Regions from separate parts of the Dactylosporangium sp. NPDC049525 genome, predicted to be linked through region 3. Evidence: riboswitches for the same ligand, from Rfam matches in the RefSeq annotation. Region 3 holds a riboswitch; each other region holds the start of a gene.
The links. A riboswitch is a leader RNA that binds a small molecule or an ion and turns the genes downstream of it on or off. The one in region 3 is predicted to bind cyclic di-AMP.

Region 1 (3,610 bases), on a different contig from region 3:
AGGTGATGCGTCGATGTGAGGATGCAGGGTCGGCCGGATCGGGGTAGGCAGCCGTGGATCGAGATCGGGACATGGCGATGGCCGCGATCCGCTCCGTCTACACCATCACCGGCCGCATCAACACCGGCAGCACCGTCGCCGAGACGCTGCACCGCATCGCCGAGGCCGTCGTCGAGAGCGTCGGGTTCGGCGCCGCGGTGGTCAACTACCTGCATCCCGAGGGTGTCTACGAGGCGGTCGCGATCGCCGGCCCCGAGGAGGCCCGCGCCGAACTGCTCGGTGTGCGCTACCCAGCGGCCGAGTTCGACGCGCACCTCGCCGACGCCGACGAGTGGGGACAGCTGCGCTTCCTGCCGCACGAGCGGCACAACAACGGCATCCAGTCCTGGATCCCCTCCCTGGCCGAAGGCGCGGACGAGGTCCCCGACGAGGAGCGCTGGCACCCGCTCGACGCCCTGTTCGCGCCGCTGTGCGCGCCCGACGGTTCGCTGGTCGGGATCCTCAGCGTCGACCTGCCCGCGGACGGCAAACGCCCCGGCGCGTTCCAGCGGGAGCTCCTCGAAATGCTCGCCGCGCAGGCCGGCATCGCGATCAACAACGCCAACCTGGTCGAGGCGCTGCGCCAGGAGCGCCAGCACCTGGAGGCCAGCGAGGCCGCGTTCCGGCTCGCGTTCAACGGCGCCGGCACCGGCATGTGCATGATCGGCATGGAGGGCGCGGATCTGACCCGGCTCATCCGGGTCAACCCGGCCCTGTGCGAACTGCTCGGCCGGGACGAGGACGTCCTCGTCTCGATGCGCTTCGGCGACGTCATCCACCCCGACGACCTCGACCACAGCCGGGAGGTCTTCGCCGGCGGGACCGGATCGATCCGCGACCACGAGATCCGCTGCGTACGCGGCGACGGCGAGACGATCTGGGTCTCCGCCACGATGTCGATCGTCGCCGGCTCGCCCTCCTTCGCGATCACGCAGGTGCAGGACATCACCGACCGCAAGGCGACCGAGGCCGACCTCGTCCGGCGGGCCTCCCGCGACCCGCTGACCGGCCTGGTCAACCGCGACGCCTTCGCCGAGCCCCTGGCCACCGCGATCCGGCGGGCCCGCACCGAGGCCGTCGTCAGCGCGCTGCTCTTCTGCGACCTCGACGACTTCAAGGTCGTCAACGACACCCTCGGCCACGACGCCGGCGACGCGGTCCTCGTCGCCGTCGCGCACCGCCTCGTTTCCCTGGTCCGGCCCGCCGACACGGTCGCGCGGCTCGGCGGCGACGAGTTCGTCGTCCTCACCGCCAACGTCACCGTCGCCGACCTCGGGGCGCTCGTCGACCGCCTCGAACGTTCCGTCTCCGCGCCGATCACGCACCAGGGGCACATCATGCGGGTACGGGTCAGCGTCGGCGTGGCAGTGATCGATGACACGGTCGACGATGCGGGTGCCGCCCTGCGCGCCGCCGATCGCGCGATGTACCTGGTCAAGGGCGGGCGGCACGCCGGAGGGGTGACCAGACGGGTGACAGCGTTCGGTGATCGTTCGGGTGCAGCGGGTGGTATGCCGTTGCTGCGGTTGGTCCGCCCCGAAGCCGCCCAGTAGGGTCGTGAGGTCCGCTCCGGTCGACCTGCGCCGCATCGGTGCTGCCGGGCGGGCGCCGTCGAGTCGCGAGACTTTCGCGAGCCGGGGACCCACACAGTCCTCTGGGGTGTATCCGTGGCCGAGCCACGGTAGGGCGAAACTTCCCGCCCGAACCCGTCAGCTAACCCGGTAGGCGGCACCGGAAGGAGTCTGCCGATGATGGCCGCCCGCTTGCCGTCGTAGCGCCTCACCACTGATTCCCCCCTTCCAGCACGCCGCCGCCCGGCGCCGTGCCGATACCGCATGCCTTTTTCCGCATGCCATGTAGGACTCCAGAAGGAATTTCAGTAGTGAAGTCATTGCCACGCCAGTTTCAGCCACGACATCGCCGGCCGGCGTTCGTCGTGAAGACCGGGACCGTCTCGGTCGCCGTACTGTCTGCCACGCTGCTGGCCACCGTGCCCGCCGACTCGCCGTCGATGTTCGCCGGCTCCGCGTATGCCGAGCCCGGCGCCGTCGCGTCCGCGTCCCCGTTCCCCTCCGGATCTGCTGCCGGGTCTGCCGGCGCGTCCCCGTCGGGGTCCGCGTCGGGGGGCGCGGCCAAATCGTCGCCGGGGCCGCTCGCGGTCGCGGTGCCGGCCGCGCCGGCCGTGCCGCCGGCGCCGCCGGTCGTCCGGCCGGTCGCCGGGCTGGACCAGCGGCAGATGAGCAACGCCGCGCTCATCGTGCGGCAGGGTAGGGCGCAGGGCATGCCCGACCAGGCCCTCGTCATCGCGATCGCGACCGCGATGCAGGAGAGCAACCTCTACAACGTCGCCAGCGACGCGGTGCCGTCGTCACTGCGGCTGCCGCATGAGGGCGTCTCCTCCGACCACGACTCGGTCGGGCTGTTCCAGCAGCGGGCCAGCCAGGGCTGGGGCACGGTGGCGGAGCTGATGGACCCGTCGCACTCCGCGAAGCTGTTCTACAACGCGCTGTCCCGGGTGCAGGGGTGGCAGCGGATGAGCGTGACGGCGGCCGCTCAGGCGGTGCAGCGCTCGGCGTTCCCGGGTGCGTATCAGAAGCACGTCGGGCGCGCGCAGCAGGTGGTCCGCGCGCTCAGCTGACCCGGTCCACGGTCGATGCCGGCCGGCCCCGCTCGTCGCGGGGCCGGCCGCGCGTGCCTGTAGGCGGTCCTTGCCGGGCGCCTCGGCCGGGTCTCGGCCGGGTGTCTTTGCCGGGCCCGGTCTCGTCGGTGCCGGGGTCAGGCGGCGCCGGGGTCAGGCGCGGGCCCGAGGGCAGGCGCGGGCCCGAGGGCAGCTCAGGGCCGGAGTCAGGCGTAGGCCGGGGTCAGGCAGACCGGGCCGGGCGGGGCGGGGTCGGGCCGAATGGGGCCAGGGTCGGTCGAGGCCGGGCGCGGCCGGGCCTCGCGGGGCAGGGTGCAGCTCAGTGCCGGGGGCCAGCTCACGGCTGGGCCAGGCGTAGGGCCGGGGTCAGGCAGACCGGGCCGGGCGCGGCTGGGCCTCGCGGGGCCGGGGTGCAGCTCAGTGCCGGGGGCAGCTCAGTGCCGGGGCCGGCTCAGGGCTGGGAGCAGGCGCGGGGCCGGGGTCAGGCGGGGTGGCGGGTCGCCCAGCGGGCCAGGGCGACGAGCTCCGCGACCGCCGCCGGCTCGGGGATCGCCAGGTCGAGCGCGAGCAGCGCCTGCGCGAGGAGGTCCTCGCTCTGCTGGACGCACCATGACCGGGCGCCGGAGCGTTCGATGACCTTCGCGGCGCGTTCGAGCTCCGCTTCGCCCAGCCGGTCGTCCCGGCGCAGCAGGTCCGCGAGCTCGTCGGCGCCCGCCGCGAGCGCCGCGGCGACCGGCAGCGACCGCCGGCGGCGGCGCAGGTCCGGAAACGTCGGCCGGCCCGTCACGGCCGGGTCGCCCCAGATGCCGAGCAGGTCCTCGGCGAACTGGACGGCCAGCCCCAGCCGCACGCCGAACAGCCGCAGCTGGTCCACCCGTACCGGGTCACCGCCGCCGGCGATCGCGCCGAGCGCGCACGCGCAGCCGAGCAGGG
Region 2 (3,610 bases), on a different contig from region 3:
TCGGAAACGGCAGGATCGTGCCGAACGGCTCGCGCGGGTAGACCTCGCGCAGCCGGGCGGCGACGCGGGCGCGGAAGTCGTCGAGCTCCGCGCCGGACAAAGCGTCGAGGTAGGGGCGCAGGCCGGTGCCGCTGAACCACTCCAGGACCGGGTCGTCGCCGGGCAGGACGTGGAAGTACGTGGTCTCCCAGGCGTCCACGGTCAGGCCGAGGCCGGCGAGGGTCCGCACATACCAGGCGGGCTCCCGCACGGGCGTCGCGCCGCGCGGGCCGAGGACCTCGGGATCGAGGACGTCCGAGTCGAGGATCGGGCCGCCGGTCGGGACCTGGAAGGCGAGGGTGCCGCCGTCGTCGAGGGCCGCGGCGAGCACCGGCAACAACGCCGCGTGATCGGGGACCCACTGCAGGGAGGCGTTGGCGACGATGACGTCGACGGAGCCGCGCTGCGGCCGCCACCCGGCGATGTCACCGAGCTGGAAGGACACCTGCGGCGTGGCGAGCGGCGCTGCGGCGGCGAGCATGGCGGGGGAGGAGTCGATGCCGAGCACGGCCGCGTCCGGGTAGCGGGTCGCGAGGGTCGCGGTCAGCGTGCCGGGCCCGCAGCCGAGATCGACGACCGCGACCGGGGCGGTGGTCGGGATGCGCGCGACCAGCTCGTGGAAGGGGCGGGCCCGTTCGTCGGCGAAGCGGGCGTACTGCTCGGGATCCCAGGAGGCCATGCCCCATCTTGCGGGCATGGCCTCCTGGCACGTGACGAGGGGTTCCCTAGTGCGGGCGCCCGTATCCGGTCGTGTTGGAACGGTCGACCGAGGCGACCTCGACGTTACGGCCCGTGGTCGGCGCGTGGATCATCTTGCCGTTGCCGATGTAGATGCCGACGTGGCTGGGCGACGATCCTCCGAAGAAGGCCAGGTCTCCCGGCGAGAGCGCGGACCGCGAGACGTGCGTGACCCTGCCCGAGCGCCACTGGTCGTTGGCGTTGTGCGGCAGCGTGATGCCGGCCGCCTTCCAGGCACCCATGGTCAGGCCCGAGCAGTCCCAGCTGCCCGGTCCGGCGGCGCCCCACTTGTAGGGCTCGCCGAGCTGGGCGCAGGCGAACGCGACCGCCGAGTTGGCCGGGCTCGTGCATTCGGCGCCGAGGGACACCTTCACACCGGTCGATCCGGTGCTGCCGGCCGCGGTGGCGCGGCGCTTGAGGGCGTCGAGCTTCTTGACGTCGCCCTCGATCTTCTTCTTCTTGGTCTCCAGCTCGGCCTTCTGTGCGTTCTCCGCGGCGAGCGTGTCGTCGATCTTCTTCTTCTCGTCGTCCAGCTTCGACTTGGCCGCCGAATACTCGGCGATCGCGTGCTGCTGGTGCTTGCTGATCTGCTGCAGCGTGGTGAGCTGGTCGATCAGCGTGTCCGACGACTGCGCGTTGAGCATGACGTTGAGGCTCACCATGTTGCCGGAGCCCTTGAACGCGGCGATGGCGATGACGTCGACGTCGGAGTTGGCCGCGGTCATGCTGTCCACGAGGGGTTGGATCTTGGCCTGGATGGTGGCGGCCTCCGCCTGGGTGGCGGCGAGCGTTTCATTGATCTTGTTGTAGGCCTCGACCGTGACTTCGAGCTCGTCGCCCGCCTTCTCGAGCTGGGCTTGGATCTCGGCAGCTGTGGGATCGGCCTTGGCGACACTCGCAGGCGCCACAACGGCCAGCGCGACGGCCCCGATGACCAGGGAGCGCAGCAGGGACCGTTTGGCGCGGTGTCCAGCGGACAAGGGATGACCCTTCATTCACCGACCGCCTACCGGGTTAGCTGACGGGTTCGGGCGGGAAGAGAGCGCCCTACCGCGATCGCGGATTCACCCCAAGGAACCTGGGTCCCCGGCTCGAACAGCGCCAGATGGGCGCTCGACTCGGCGGCGCTTGCGCGGCGCCGCCCGGGCTGGGCGACGGACTGCCGAGCAGGCCAGGGCCTAACTTAACGTGATCACCAACGAAGCGAAACCCACGCGCGTTGTTCTATATCTATTACCCCAAAAGTCCGAATCACGGCGAGTTGTCGGTCCACATCGGACGGTGATGCCGCATCGAAGATGGTGTTGACGGACACACAATTGGGGCTTGATTCTGCTCTGATACCCGGTTAAATACACGTAACTTTATTCACCGACGATGCACATAGTTCGCCCACTCCGAACACCCCCGGAGGAGCGTCACCCCATGTTGCGTGTCCAGAACCTAGAGGTCGTCTACGACGACGTGATGTTGGTGCTTCGCGGCGTGAGCCTGCAGGTGCCACCGGGACGGATCGTCGCGCTGCTCGGCGCGAACGGTGCCGGCAAGACCACGCTCCTGCGGGCCCTGTCAGGCCTGCTCGGTGTCCACGACGGCGCCATCACCAAGGGCTCCGTCACGCTCGACGAGCGCCCCATCCACCGGCTGCGGCCGGCCGCCGTGGTCCGCCGCGGCGTGTCGCAGGTGATGGAGGGGCGAAGAACGTTCGCCGAGCTGACCGTCGAGGAGAACCTGCGCCTGGGCGCCCACACCCGCCCGAAAGGACGGGCGGAGGCCCTCGAGCGCATGTACGGCCTGTTCCCCGTGCTCGCCCAGCGCCGCGGCAGCATCGCCGGCTACCTCTCCGGCGGCGAGCAGCAGATGCTGGCGATGGGGCGGGCCCTCATGTCCGACCCGGCCTACCTGCTGCTCGACGAGCCCAGCCTCGGCCTCGCGCCGCGGCTGGTCGAACAGGTCCGCGACCTGATCGTGCAGATCAACCGGGCCGGCACCGGCGTGCTGCTGGTCGAGCAGAACGCGACCATGGCGCTGTCCATCGCCGAGCACGGATACGTGCTGGAGACGGGCAAGGTCGTGCTCGACAAACCCGCCGCCGAACTGCTCGCCGACGACGACATCCGCGAGTTCTACCTCGGCCGCGCCGAGCGGTCCTTCCGCGACGTCAAGCACTACAAGCGTCGCAAACGCTGGCTGTCATAGAGCCGCAACAACCCCTTCGGGAGTCGCCGTGCTGCGTTTCGAAGACGTCCGGCTCAGCTTCGCCGGCGTCAAAGCCATCGACGGTGTCTCGTTCACCGTCGCCAAGGACGAACTGTTCGCCGTCATCGGGCCCAACGGGGCCGGGAAGACGTCGATCTTCAATGTGATCTCCGGTGTGTACCGGCCGCAGCAAGGCAAGGTGACCCTCGACGGCACCGATCTCACCGGGCTGCGCCCGGACAAGGTCGCCAAGCTCGGGGTGGCCCGCACCTTCCAGAACGTCGAGCTGTTCCAGCACCTGACCGTGCTGGAGAACCTCATGCTCGGCCGGCACCACCACATCCGCTACGGCACCCTGGCCGCCATCGCGTGGGTCGGCCGGGCCCGGCGCGAGGAGATCGCCAACCGGGCCGTGGTCGAGGACATCGTGGACTTCCTCGAACTGGCCCAATGGCGCCGCCTGCCGGTGGGGCTGCTGCCGTACGGCGTGCAGAAGCGCGTCGAACTCGGCCGCGCCCTGGCCATGGAGCCGAAGCTGCTGCTGCTGGACGAGCCGGTCGCCGGAATGAACCTGGAGGAGACCGAGGACATGGCCCGCTTCATCCTCGACGTCCGCGAGGAGCTCGGCATCCCG
Region 3 (3,610 bases):
CCTGCTGGCAGACGTTCGACCGCTGCGGGAGTCGCCGGAGTTCCGCCGGCTGTGGTTGAGCTCGACGCTCTCCTCGGTCGGTGGGCAGATGACCACCTTCGCGGTGGCGTTGCAGGTGTTCCACATCTCCCGGTCGTCCGCCGCGGTGGGTGCGGTCGGCCTGGCCTCGGCCGTCCCCGCGATCGTCGTCGGACTCGCCGGTGGTGTGCTGATCGACTCGATGGACCGTCGCCGGCTCGTGCTCGTCACCAGCACGGTGCTGGCCCTGGTGTCCGCCGGGTACGCCGCGCAGGCGTTCGCCGGCAGCAGCGCGTTGTGGCTGCTCTACGTGCTGGCCGCGGCGAGCGGCGCGGTCAGTGCGGTCAACACGCCGGCCCGGCGCACGTTCATGCCCCGGCTGCTGCGGCGCGAGCTGGTGCCCGCCGGCGCGGCCCTCACGATGATCTCCGGCTACTCCGCCATGATCGTCGGGCCGGCGCTCGCGGGTGTCGTCGCCGCGGCGGCAGGGCTCAAGGTCTGCTATCTCATCGACGCGATCAGTTACGGCGCCGCCCTCTACGGCGTGTTCCGGTTACCACCGATGCGGCCTGACGGAACGGCATCGCGGCGCAGCCTCGCGGCGGCGATCGAGGGGCTGACGTTCGTCGTGCGCAACAGGGCGCTGCGCGGCGCCATGCTCGCCGACCTGAGCGCGACCGTGCTGGCCATGCCGATTGCCTTGTTCCCTGCCATCAACGCCGACCGGTTCGGCGGTTCGCCCCGCACGCTGGGGCTGCTCAGCACCGCGATCGCGGTCGGCGGGCTGCTCGGCTCGGCACTGTCCGGCCCCGTCAAGGGCGTCACCCGCCCCGGCCGGGCCATGCTGATCACCGGCGCGATCTGGGGCGCAGCCGTCGCGGGATTCGGTGCCGTGCACGGGCTGGCCGCATCGCTTGCGCTGCTCGCCGTGGCCGGCGCCGCCGACATGCTCTCCGTGGTCTTCCGATCCACGATCGTCCAGCTTGCCACCCCGGACACGATGCGCGGCCGGACGAGTTCCGCCGAATACGTCGTCGGGGCGGCGTTTCCGCAGGTGGGCAACTTCCGCGCCGGGGTACTGGCGACGGTGTCGACACCCCAGATCAGTGCGGTGGCAGGAGGGATGGCCGCCGTGGTTGGGGCCGGCCTCATCGCGGCCAAGCTGCCGGCCTTCGTGGCATACCGGCACGTCGACAGTCCCGCGTCCGCCGCCGGGCCGCCTTGACGCGCTCAGGGCCTTCGTGCGCGAACGACACGAAGGCCCTGGGATGAGGCGGTTCCTACGCCGGGCGGCCGTAGCCGTACAGCGAGTCGATGTCGATCGGAGCGATCTTCACGACGGTGCGGCTGTTGGGGGCGTGGATGATCTGGTTGTTGCCGATGTAGATGCCCACGTGCCCGAGGCCGTTGTAGAACACCAGGTCGCCGGGGGCGAGCTGGCTGCGGGAGATGTGGCGGACCTTCTGCCACTGCTGGGCGGCGTTGTGGGGCAAGGACACCCCGGCCGCCTTCCACGCCATCATGGTCAGCCCGGAGCAGTCGAACGTGTTCGGCCCGGCGGCGCCCCAGACGTAGCGCTTCCCGAGCTGGGCCCACGCGTAGTTGACCGCCTTGCCGGCCGAGCCGGAGACCGCCGGCGGTGGGCCGGGGGGCGCCGCGGTGGTGGTCGTCTTGGGCTTGACCTTCGCCGCGGCGGCAGCGGCCGCGGCGGCCGCCTCGGCCTTGGCCTGCAGGGCGTCGAGGCGGGTGATGTCGCCCTCGATCTTCTTGCGGCGGGTCTCCAGGTCGATCTTCTGCTGGCTCTGCGCCGCCTGCGTGTCGGCCAGCCGCCGCCGTTCGGTGTCGAAGGCGTTCTTCGCCGCGCCGTACGCGGCCAGGTCGCGCTGCTGGCTGTGGGAGATCTGGTTGAGGGTGCCGACGCGGTCGGTGAAGGCGCCGGACGAGCTCGCACCGAGCATGAGCGACCAGGTGCCGAGGTTGCCGCCGGTCTTGTACGCGTTGACCGCGAGCGTGCTGGCGGTGTCCTGGGCGGCCTCCATCGTGGCCTGCAGCGGCGCCAGGTCGGCCTGCAGCTTGGTGATCGCCGCCTGGGTGGCCTCCAGATCGCCGTTGACCTTGTTGTACTGCTCGACGACGAGCTCGAGCTGGTTGTTGCCCTTGTCGATCTGGGCCTGGATCTCTTCCGGCGTCGGGTCCGCGTTCGCGGCGCAGGCCGGGGCGATGATCGCCGCCACAGCCAGCGCGACGATCGCGGTGCGTAACGTCGTGCGTCCGTTGAACACGGCACAGTCCTTCTTCCCGGACCGCCTACCGGGTTAGCTGACGGATTCGGGCGAGAAGAAGGCGCGCCCTACCGCGCCGCGGCGCGGATTCACCCCATGGAAACCCTGTGGTTCCCCGGCTCATCTGCCGACGCCCGCAGCACGGACGCGCGACCGACGACTCGGCGGTGGCTGCCCGGCCACCCCGGCGGGGTGACGACGTCCGGCAGGCCAGCCCAAACGTAACGGCCGGGGAGACCGTCGAGCCTCGATCTAAGCCACACTTAACGAAGACCCAAGACGTAAGACGAACTCGGCCGGCGGTGCGGCGTCAGGCGAACCATGTCATGGCCTGGCCGTGACCGCGGGTCCAGGCCAGCGGCGTGCCGTCGAGGGCCAGCACGTTGTGCAGCGGCCCGTCCGGTGCCGGCGGCGTGCCCTGATGCGGCACGACGTCCGCCCCCTCGACAGAGATCCAGTGGCCAGGCAGCTGCCGGACCAGGTCGACGAACAGCGCCCGGCGCTCGGCCGGCACCTGGTACAGCACGGAGGTGTGGAACACGACCAGCGTCGCGCCGGCCGGTGCGAGGGCCGCCAGCCTCGGCAGGTCGTCCACGAGGTCGCCGCGGTGCAGCGCCGGCGGGTCCGCGGTGGCGATGGCGGCCGCGGCGCGCAGGCGGTCGCGGCGGTGGTGGTGTTCGGGCCAGATCAGCGCCTCCAGCCAGGCCAGGTCGGCCGGGTCGGTCACGTCGAGCGGACGCAGGTCCAGGCCGGCCCGCCACGTCACCTCCGGCACGCGGGTCGGCGGCGCCGCTCCGGTGAGCGCGCAGTCGAGCACGGGTCCGCCCGATCCGAGCTCCACGTCGCCGTCGCGATGGGTGAAGCGATACGAGTACCGGTCGGGGTACAGCCCCAGGCCGGCCGCGGCGCCGACTTCCAGCAACGCCAGGGGCTGCGGCAGCGTGGCGAGCACCGGCAGCAGCAGCGCGCAGCGGCCGGTCTCGTTGGTCTGTGTGGCCCGGGTCCGCAGTTCGGCCGCCACGGCGGGCCAGTTGGCCACCGTGAAGTCGTGGAACGCGGCCGGCTCGTCGACCGGCCCGCCGAGCAGCCGCACCACGGCCAGCAGCAGGGTGGGCTGCCGTTTCGGCGCCGGCACCGTTTCCAGCAGGGCGAGGATCTCCTCGTCGGCGGAGATCGCGGCCGCTAGCCGCTCGTAGGTCGGCGACACACCTCGGGCCTCGCGTCCGGCGAAGTCGGCGTACCTCGATGCGGTGGTCACCGCGCGATCGTCGCACAGCCGCGCGGGCGGCGTGCCCCTGCCCGATGCGACC
Region 4 (3,610 bases), on a different contig from region 3:
GTGGAGCCGGTGGTTGTACCGCGGCAGGCTCGTCGTCGAGGGCTGTGGCTGTCTGTGGCCGCGGTGGTCGTGGTGCTCGCCGCCAGCGGATTCGTCACGCTCAGGCTGGTCAGTCCGGTGCCGGCGCCACGGATCGTGCAGACCGTGCCGCGGGCATACGCAATCCCAGGCGTTCCGCCAGTGTTGCCGTGGCCGGAGGCCGGGCAGGCAGCGGTTGAGATTGACGGACTCGGCCGGCTGGGCTCCTCCGGTGGTTCCCGACCCGTGCCGATCGCTAGCGTCGCCAAGGTGATGACCGCGTACGTTGTCCTGCGGGATCATCCCCTGCGCCTGGACGAGAACGGCCCCACGCTGACCGTCTCGGCTGAGGAGGCCGCCGCTTATCCGTCTCAGCTCGCCTCCGGCCAGTCGCTGGTCCAGGTTGTGGCCGGCGAGGTGCTCACCGAACGGCAAGCCCTCCAGGCCCTGCTTTTGCCCTCGGCCAACAACATCGCCCACATCCTCGCCCGGTGGGATGCCGGCAGCAGCGATGCGTTCGTGGCCAAAATGAACCAGGCCGCAGCCGGCCTCGGGATGGCAGACACGCGCTATACCGACCCGTCCGGGCTCGCACCGTCCACCGTCAGCACCGCTGCCGACCAGGTCACCCTGGGCCGGGTGGCAATGCAGGTGCCGGTGTTGGCGCAGATTGTGGCGATGCCGCAGGCCACGCTGCCCGTCGTCGGGCCGGTCAGGAACGTCAACACACAGATTGGTAAGGACGGGATCGTCGGCATCAAGACCGGCTCCACCGATGAGGCCGGCGGCTGCCTGCTCTTCGCGGCCGAGATCTCCGCAGAAGGGCAGCGGCTCAGGATCATCGGCGCCGTACTCGCACCCGGCCCGAACATGGCAGACGCCTTCGAGGCCACCCGTCGCCTGATCCAAGCCAGCAGCGGCCTGCCGCACAAGTACCGGGTCGTGCGCGCCGGAGATATTGTGGCGACCGCCCGGGGACCGATGGGCAGAAGCACAACCCTTGCCGCAACCGGCGACGTGGACGTGCTCGGCTGGCCCGGCTTGGCCTACCAGATCGATACCGTGACCACCATGCCGCGCCGCCACATTGCAGCGGGGACCCATGTCGGCACGCTCAAGCTCACCGCCTCAGCCACGGCCGTAACCACCGCCCTGCAGACCACCCAGGCACTCGCTCCACCCAGCCGGTGGGAGAGGATCACGCACGGGTGACTGCCGGCGTCCTGCTGTGGCGTCACCCGAACACACCGCGCCGGTTCGCACCTGGCACGGGCGGCCGCACCGGGGAACGGTCGACGATGGAGACCGTTCCCCCGGTCATACACGAATCACATCGCCGGGCTGCCGAACGCCCGATAGCAGAAACGTGTAGTTGATTCCTTACGTTCCGCTTAGATTTCCGTCGGACGCTTCACGCGCATTTGCGTACCCGCTAGGGTCATGAAATCAACTGTGGCTAACCGTCACCGCCTAGGGTGACTCCACAGTGGATCCGCTGAGTCGTGTTCGCACGAGCCGGGGAACCAGGCACAACTGGGGTGAATCCACGGGGCCACGTGCCGCGAGGTAGAGCGAGCTTCCCGCCCGAACCCGTCAGCTAACCCGGTAGGCGGTGCCGGAAGGAGTACTGCGTGCAAACCCTCGCGTCGCATCACATCTGCCGCCTGACCTCGACCCGCGGCCCGGGCGCCCATTGGGCGTCGACGGTGATGAGACGGAGTCCGGTTCAGTAGCCGTTCCGGCGCCGACACCCGCACACCTACGACGCGACACCGACCCAGCTACCACTGTCCACTTTGGACAATTAGTGGGCAGTGCCGCTGACCACCCCTGCCGACACCAGCTTCGGCGGCAGGGGGCGATACCGGCCGCCCGGACGCAGAACGACCGCGCCGTCCGGCGCCGGCCCCAGCCGTCGCGTTCCAGCATGCAATGTCGAGGTTCCCGTGCAGCACCTGTTCACAGCACAGCACAACAAAACCAGTCCGCCCTCCGGAAGCTGCCGCCCTCGGCGGCCTCGGCGGTTTGCCGCCGGATGTGCAGCGTGACGTTCTTGGTCTGCTGCCGCACCGGATCCGCGCCGGCCGGAGGGAGGCCGAATGTCCACCGGCGAGACTGAGGTCCAGCAGGACAGCGCCGCGAAGGTTCGCGGCCCTCGTCATCTGCAACGTTCCCGCCGCGGCCGCCACGCGGCCCGCCCCCGGATCGGGCTGTACCTCGGCGCAGCCATCATCGCCGCCACGGGGATCGGTTGGCCTTTGCTGCCGACATCGTCGCCCACTACCCCGGGTATCGCAGTACATGCCGACATGGCGCTGGCGGACGCCGCGGACCGAGCGAGGGTCGCCGAGAACGACGCTTCCCGCAGCAAACAACGCGGCCAGGTACAGCCCAGCCGGCAACCGACCGCAACGGCCACGGCCCATCCGAAGCCGTCGCAGACGAAGCCGAGCGCACCTGCGTCGTCGTCACCAGCGTCCTCGCCGTCGCCGACCGTCCGCGGCCCCGTCGGCGGGCTGACCCAGGCCGAGATGAACAACGCCGTGGCCATCATCGAAGCCGGCCAGCAACTGAAACTGCCCCGACGCGCGTTCGTGGTGGCGATCGCCACCGCGTTACAGGAAAGCCATCTGAGAAACCTCGCGAATGCGAACCTGCCGGAGTCGTTGAAGCACCCGAACGAAGGCGTCGGGTACGACCACGATTCGGTCGGGCTCTTCCAGCAGCGACCCAACTGGGGGACCGTCGCCCAGCTGATGGATCCGCACGAATCCGCGCGCCGCTTCTACTCCGCGCTGGCGAAGATCCCCGGCTGGGAGCAACTGCAGATCACCGTAGCGGCGCAAACCGTCCAAGTGTCCGCCTATCCAGACGCCTACGCGAAGTGGCAGACCCTCGCTCAGCAGATTGTCGACGCCGTGGCGTAGCGCGCCCGGGGTTCCCTCCGGCACGCGGCCTTCGGACCGGGGTCAGCCGTCCTGTGGCGGGACGTCGCCCTCGTCGTGGTCCGCCTCGGCCTTCGTGTGGTGCACGGTGCCCGGACGGTGGTCCGGCGGGCCGTACACGGTGGCGATCCGCAGCGGGCCGTCGCCGTCGTTGACGAAGTTGTGCCTGGTGCCCTCCGGCACGACCACGACGTCGCCGGCGGTGAACGGCTGCTTGCGGCCGTCGAGGATCGACGTGCCCCGGCCGTCGACGGCGATCAGGACCTGGTCGATGCCCTCGTGGACCTCCTCGCCGATCTCCCCGCCGGCTGGGATCGTCATGATCACCAGCTGGGTGTGCCGGGTCGTGTGCAGCACGTGGCGGAAGTCCTCGTTCGACCGGACCTCCTCGAACAGGTCGCCCTGGTACGGCTCGTACTCGGCCATGATGCCCCCTTCTCGTTCCTGGACATCCCACCTGCCCGGCCCACACGGGAACGAAACGGGCCGGAACCGGGTGGCGTGTATGCGCCATATCCGTTTCGTGTACGGCAGGTGTTTAGTCTCATTGATCATTCCCAATTGATGAGGGAGGACCGATGTCCCGGTTCGTCTGCACGGTGAAGCACACCAGGTACGTCATCGGCGCCATGGCCGGCGTCTTCTTC

Region 1: it holds a riboswitch for cyclic di-AMP, as region 3 does, so the genes downstream of both, AB0K00_RS29430 (hypothetical protein) here and AB0K00_RS25245 (NlpC/P60 family protein) in region 3, are expected to answer to the same signal.
Region 2: it holds a riboswitch for cyclic di-AMP, as region 3 does, so the genes downstream of both, AB0K00_RS12220 (NlpC/P60 family protein) here and AB0K00_RS25245 (NlpC/P60 family protein) in region 3, are expected to answer to the same signal.
Region 4: it holds a riboswitch for cyclic di-AMP, as region 3 does, so the genes downstream of both, AB0K00_RS55650 (hypothetical protein) here and AB0K00_RS25245 (NlpC/P60 family protein) in region 3, are expected to answer to the same signal.

What each region holds. Positions count from the first base shown of each region.
Region 1 is NZ_JBFAPO010000023.1:76,869-80,478, forward strand. It holds gene AB0K00_RS29420 (FAD-dependent monooxygenase) at 1-19, shown strand, start outside; gene AB0K00_RS29425 (diguanylate cyclase) at 54-1,592, shown strand; cyclic di-AMP (ydaO/yuaA leader) riboswitch at 1,639-1,782, shown strand; gene AB0K00_RS29430 (hypothetical protein) at 1,976-2,677, shown strand; gene AB0K00_RS29435 (polyprenyl synthetase family protein) at 3,159-3,610, opposite strand, start outside.
Region 2 is NZ_JBFAPO010000006.1:68,313-71,922, reverse strand. It holds gene AB0K00_RS12225 (methyltransferase domain-containing protein) at 1-718, opposite strand, end outside; gene AB0K00_RS12220 (NlpC/P60 family protein) at 765-1,757, opposite strand; cyclic di-AMP (ydaO/yuaA leader) riboswitch at 1,765-1,911, opposite strand; gene AB0K00_RS12215 (ABC transporter ATP-binding protein) at 2,203-2,976, shown strand; gene AB0K00_RS12210 (ABC transporter ATP-binding protein) at 3,005-3,610, shown strand, end outside.
Region 3 is NZ_JBFAPO010000018.1:39,723-43,332, forward strand. It holds gene AB0K00_RS25240 (MFS transporter) at 1-1,243, shown strand, start outside; gene AB0K00_RS25245 (NlpC/P60 family protein) at 1,299-2,300, opposite strand; cyclic di-AMP (ydaO/yuaA leader) riboswitch at 2,308-2,477, opposite strand; gene AB0K00_RS25250 (DUF2332 domain-containing protein) at 2,611-3,558, opposite strand.
Region 4 is NZ_JBFAPO010000102.1:21,721-25,330, reverse strand. It holds gene AB0K00_RS55655 (D-alanyl-D-alanine carboxypeptidase) at 1-1,230, shown strand, start outside; cyclic di-AMP (ydaO/yuaA leader) riboswitch at 1,502-1,645, shown strand; gene AB0K00_RS55650 (hypothetical protein) at 2,118-2,945, shown strand; gene AB0K00_RS55645 (cupin domain-containing protein) at 2,988-3,389, opposite strand.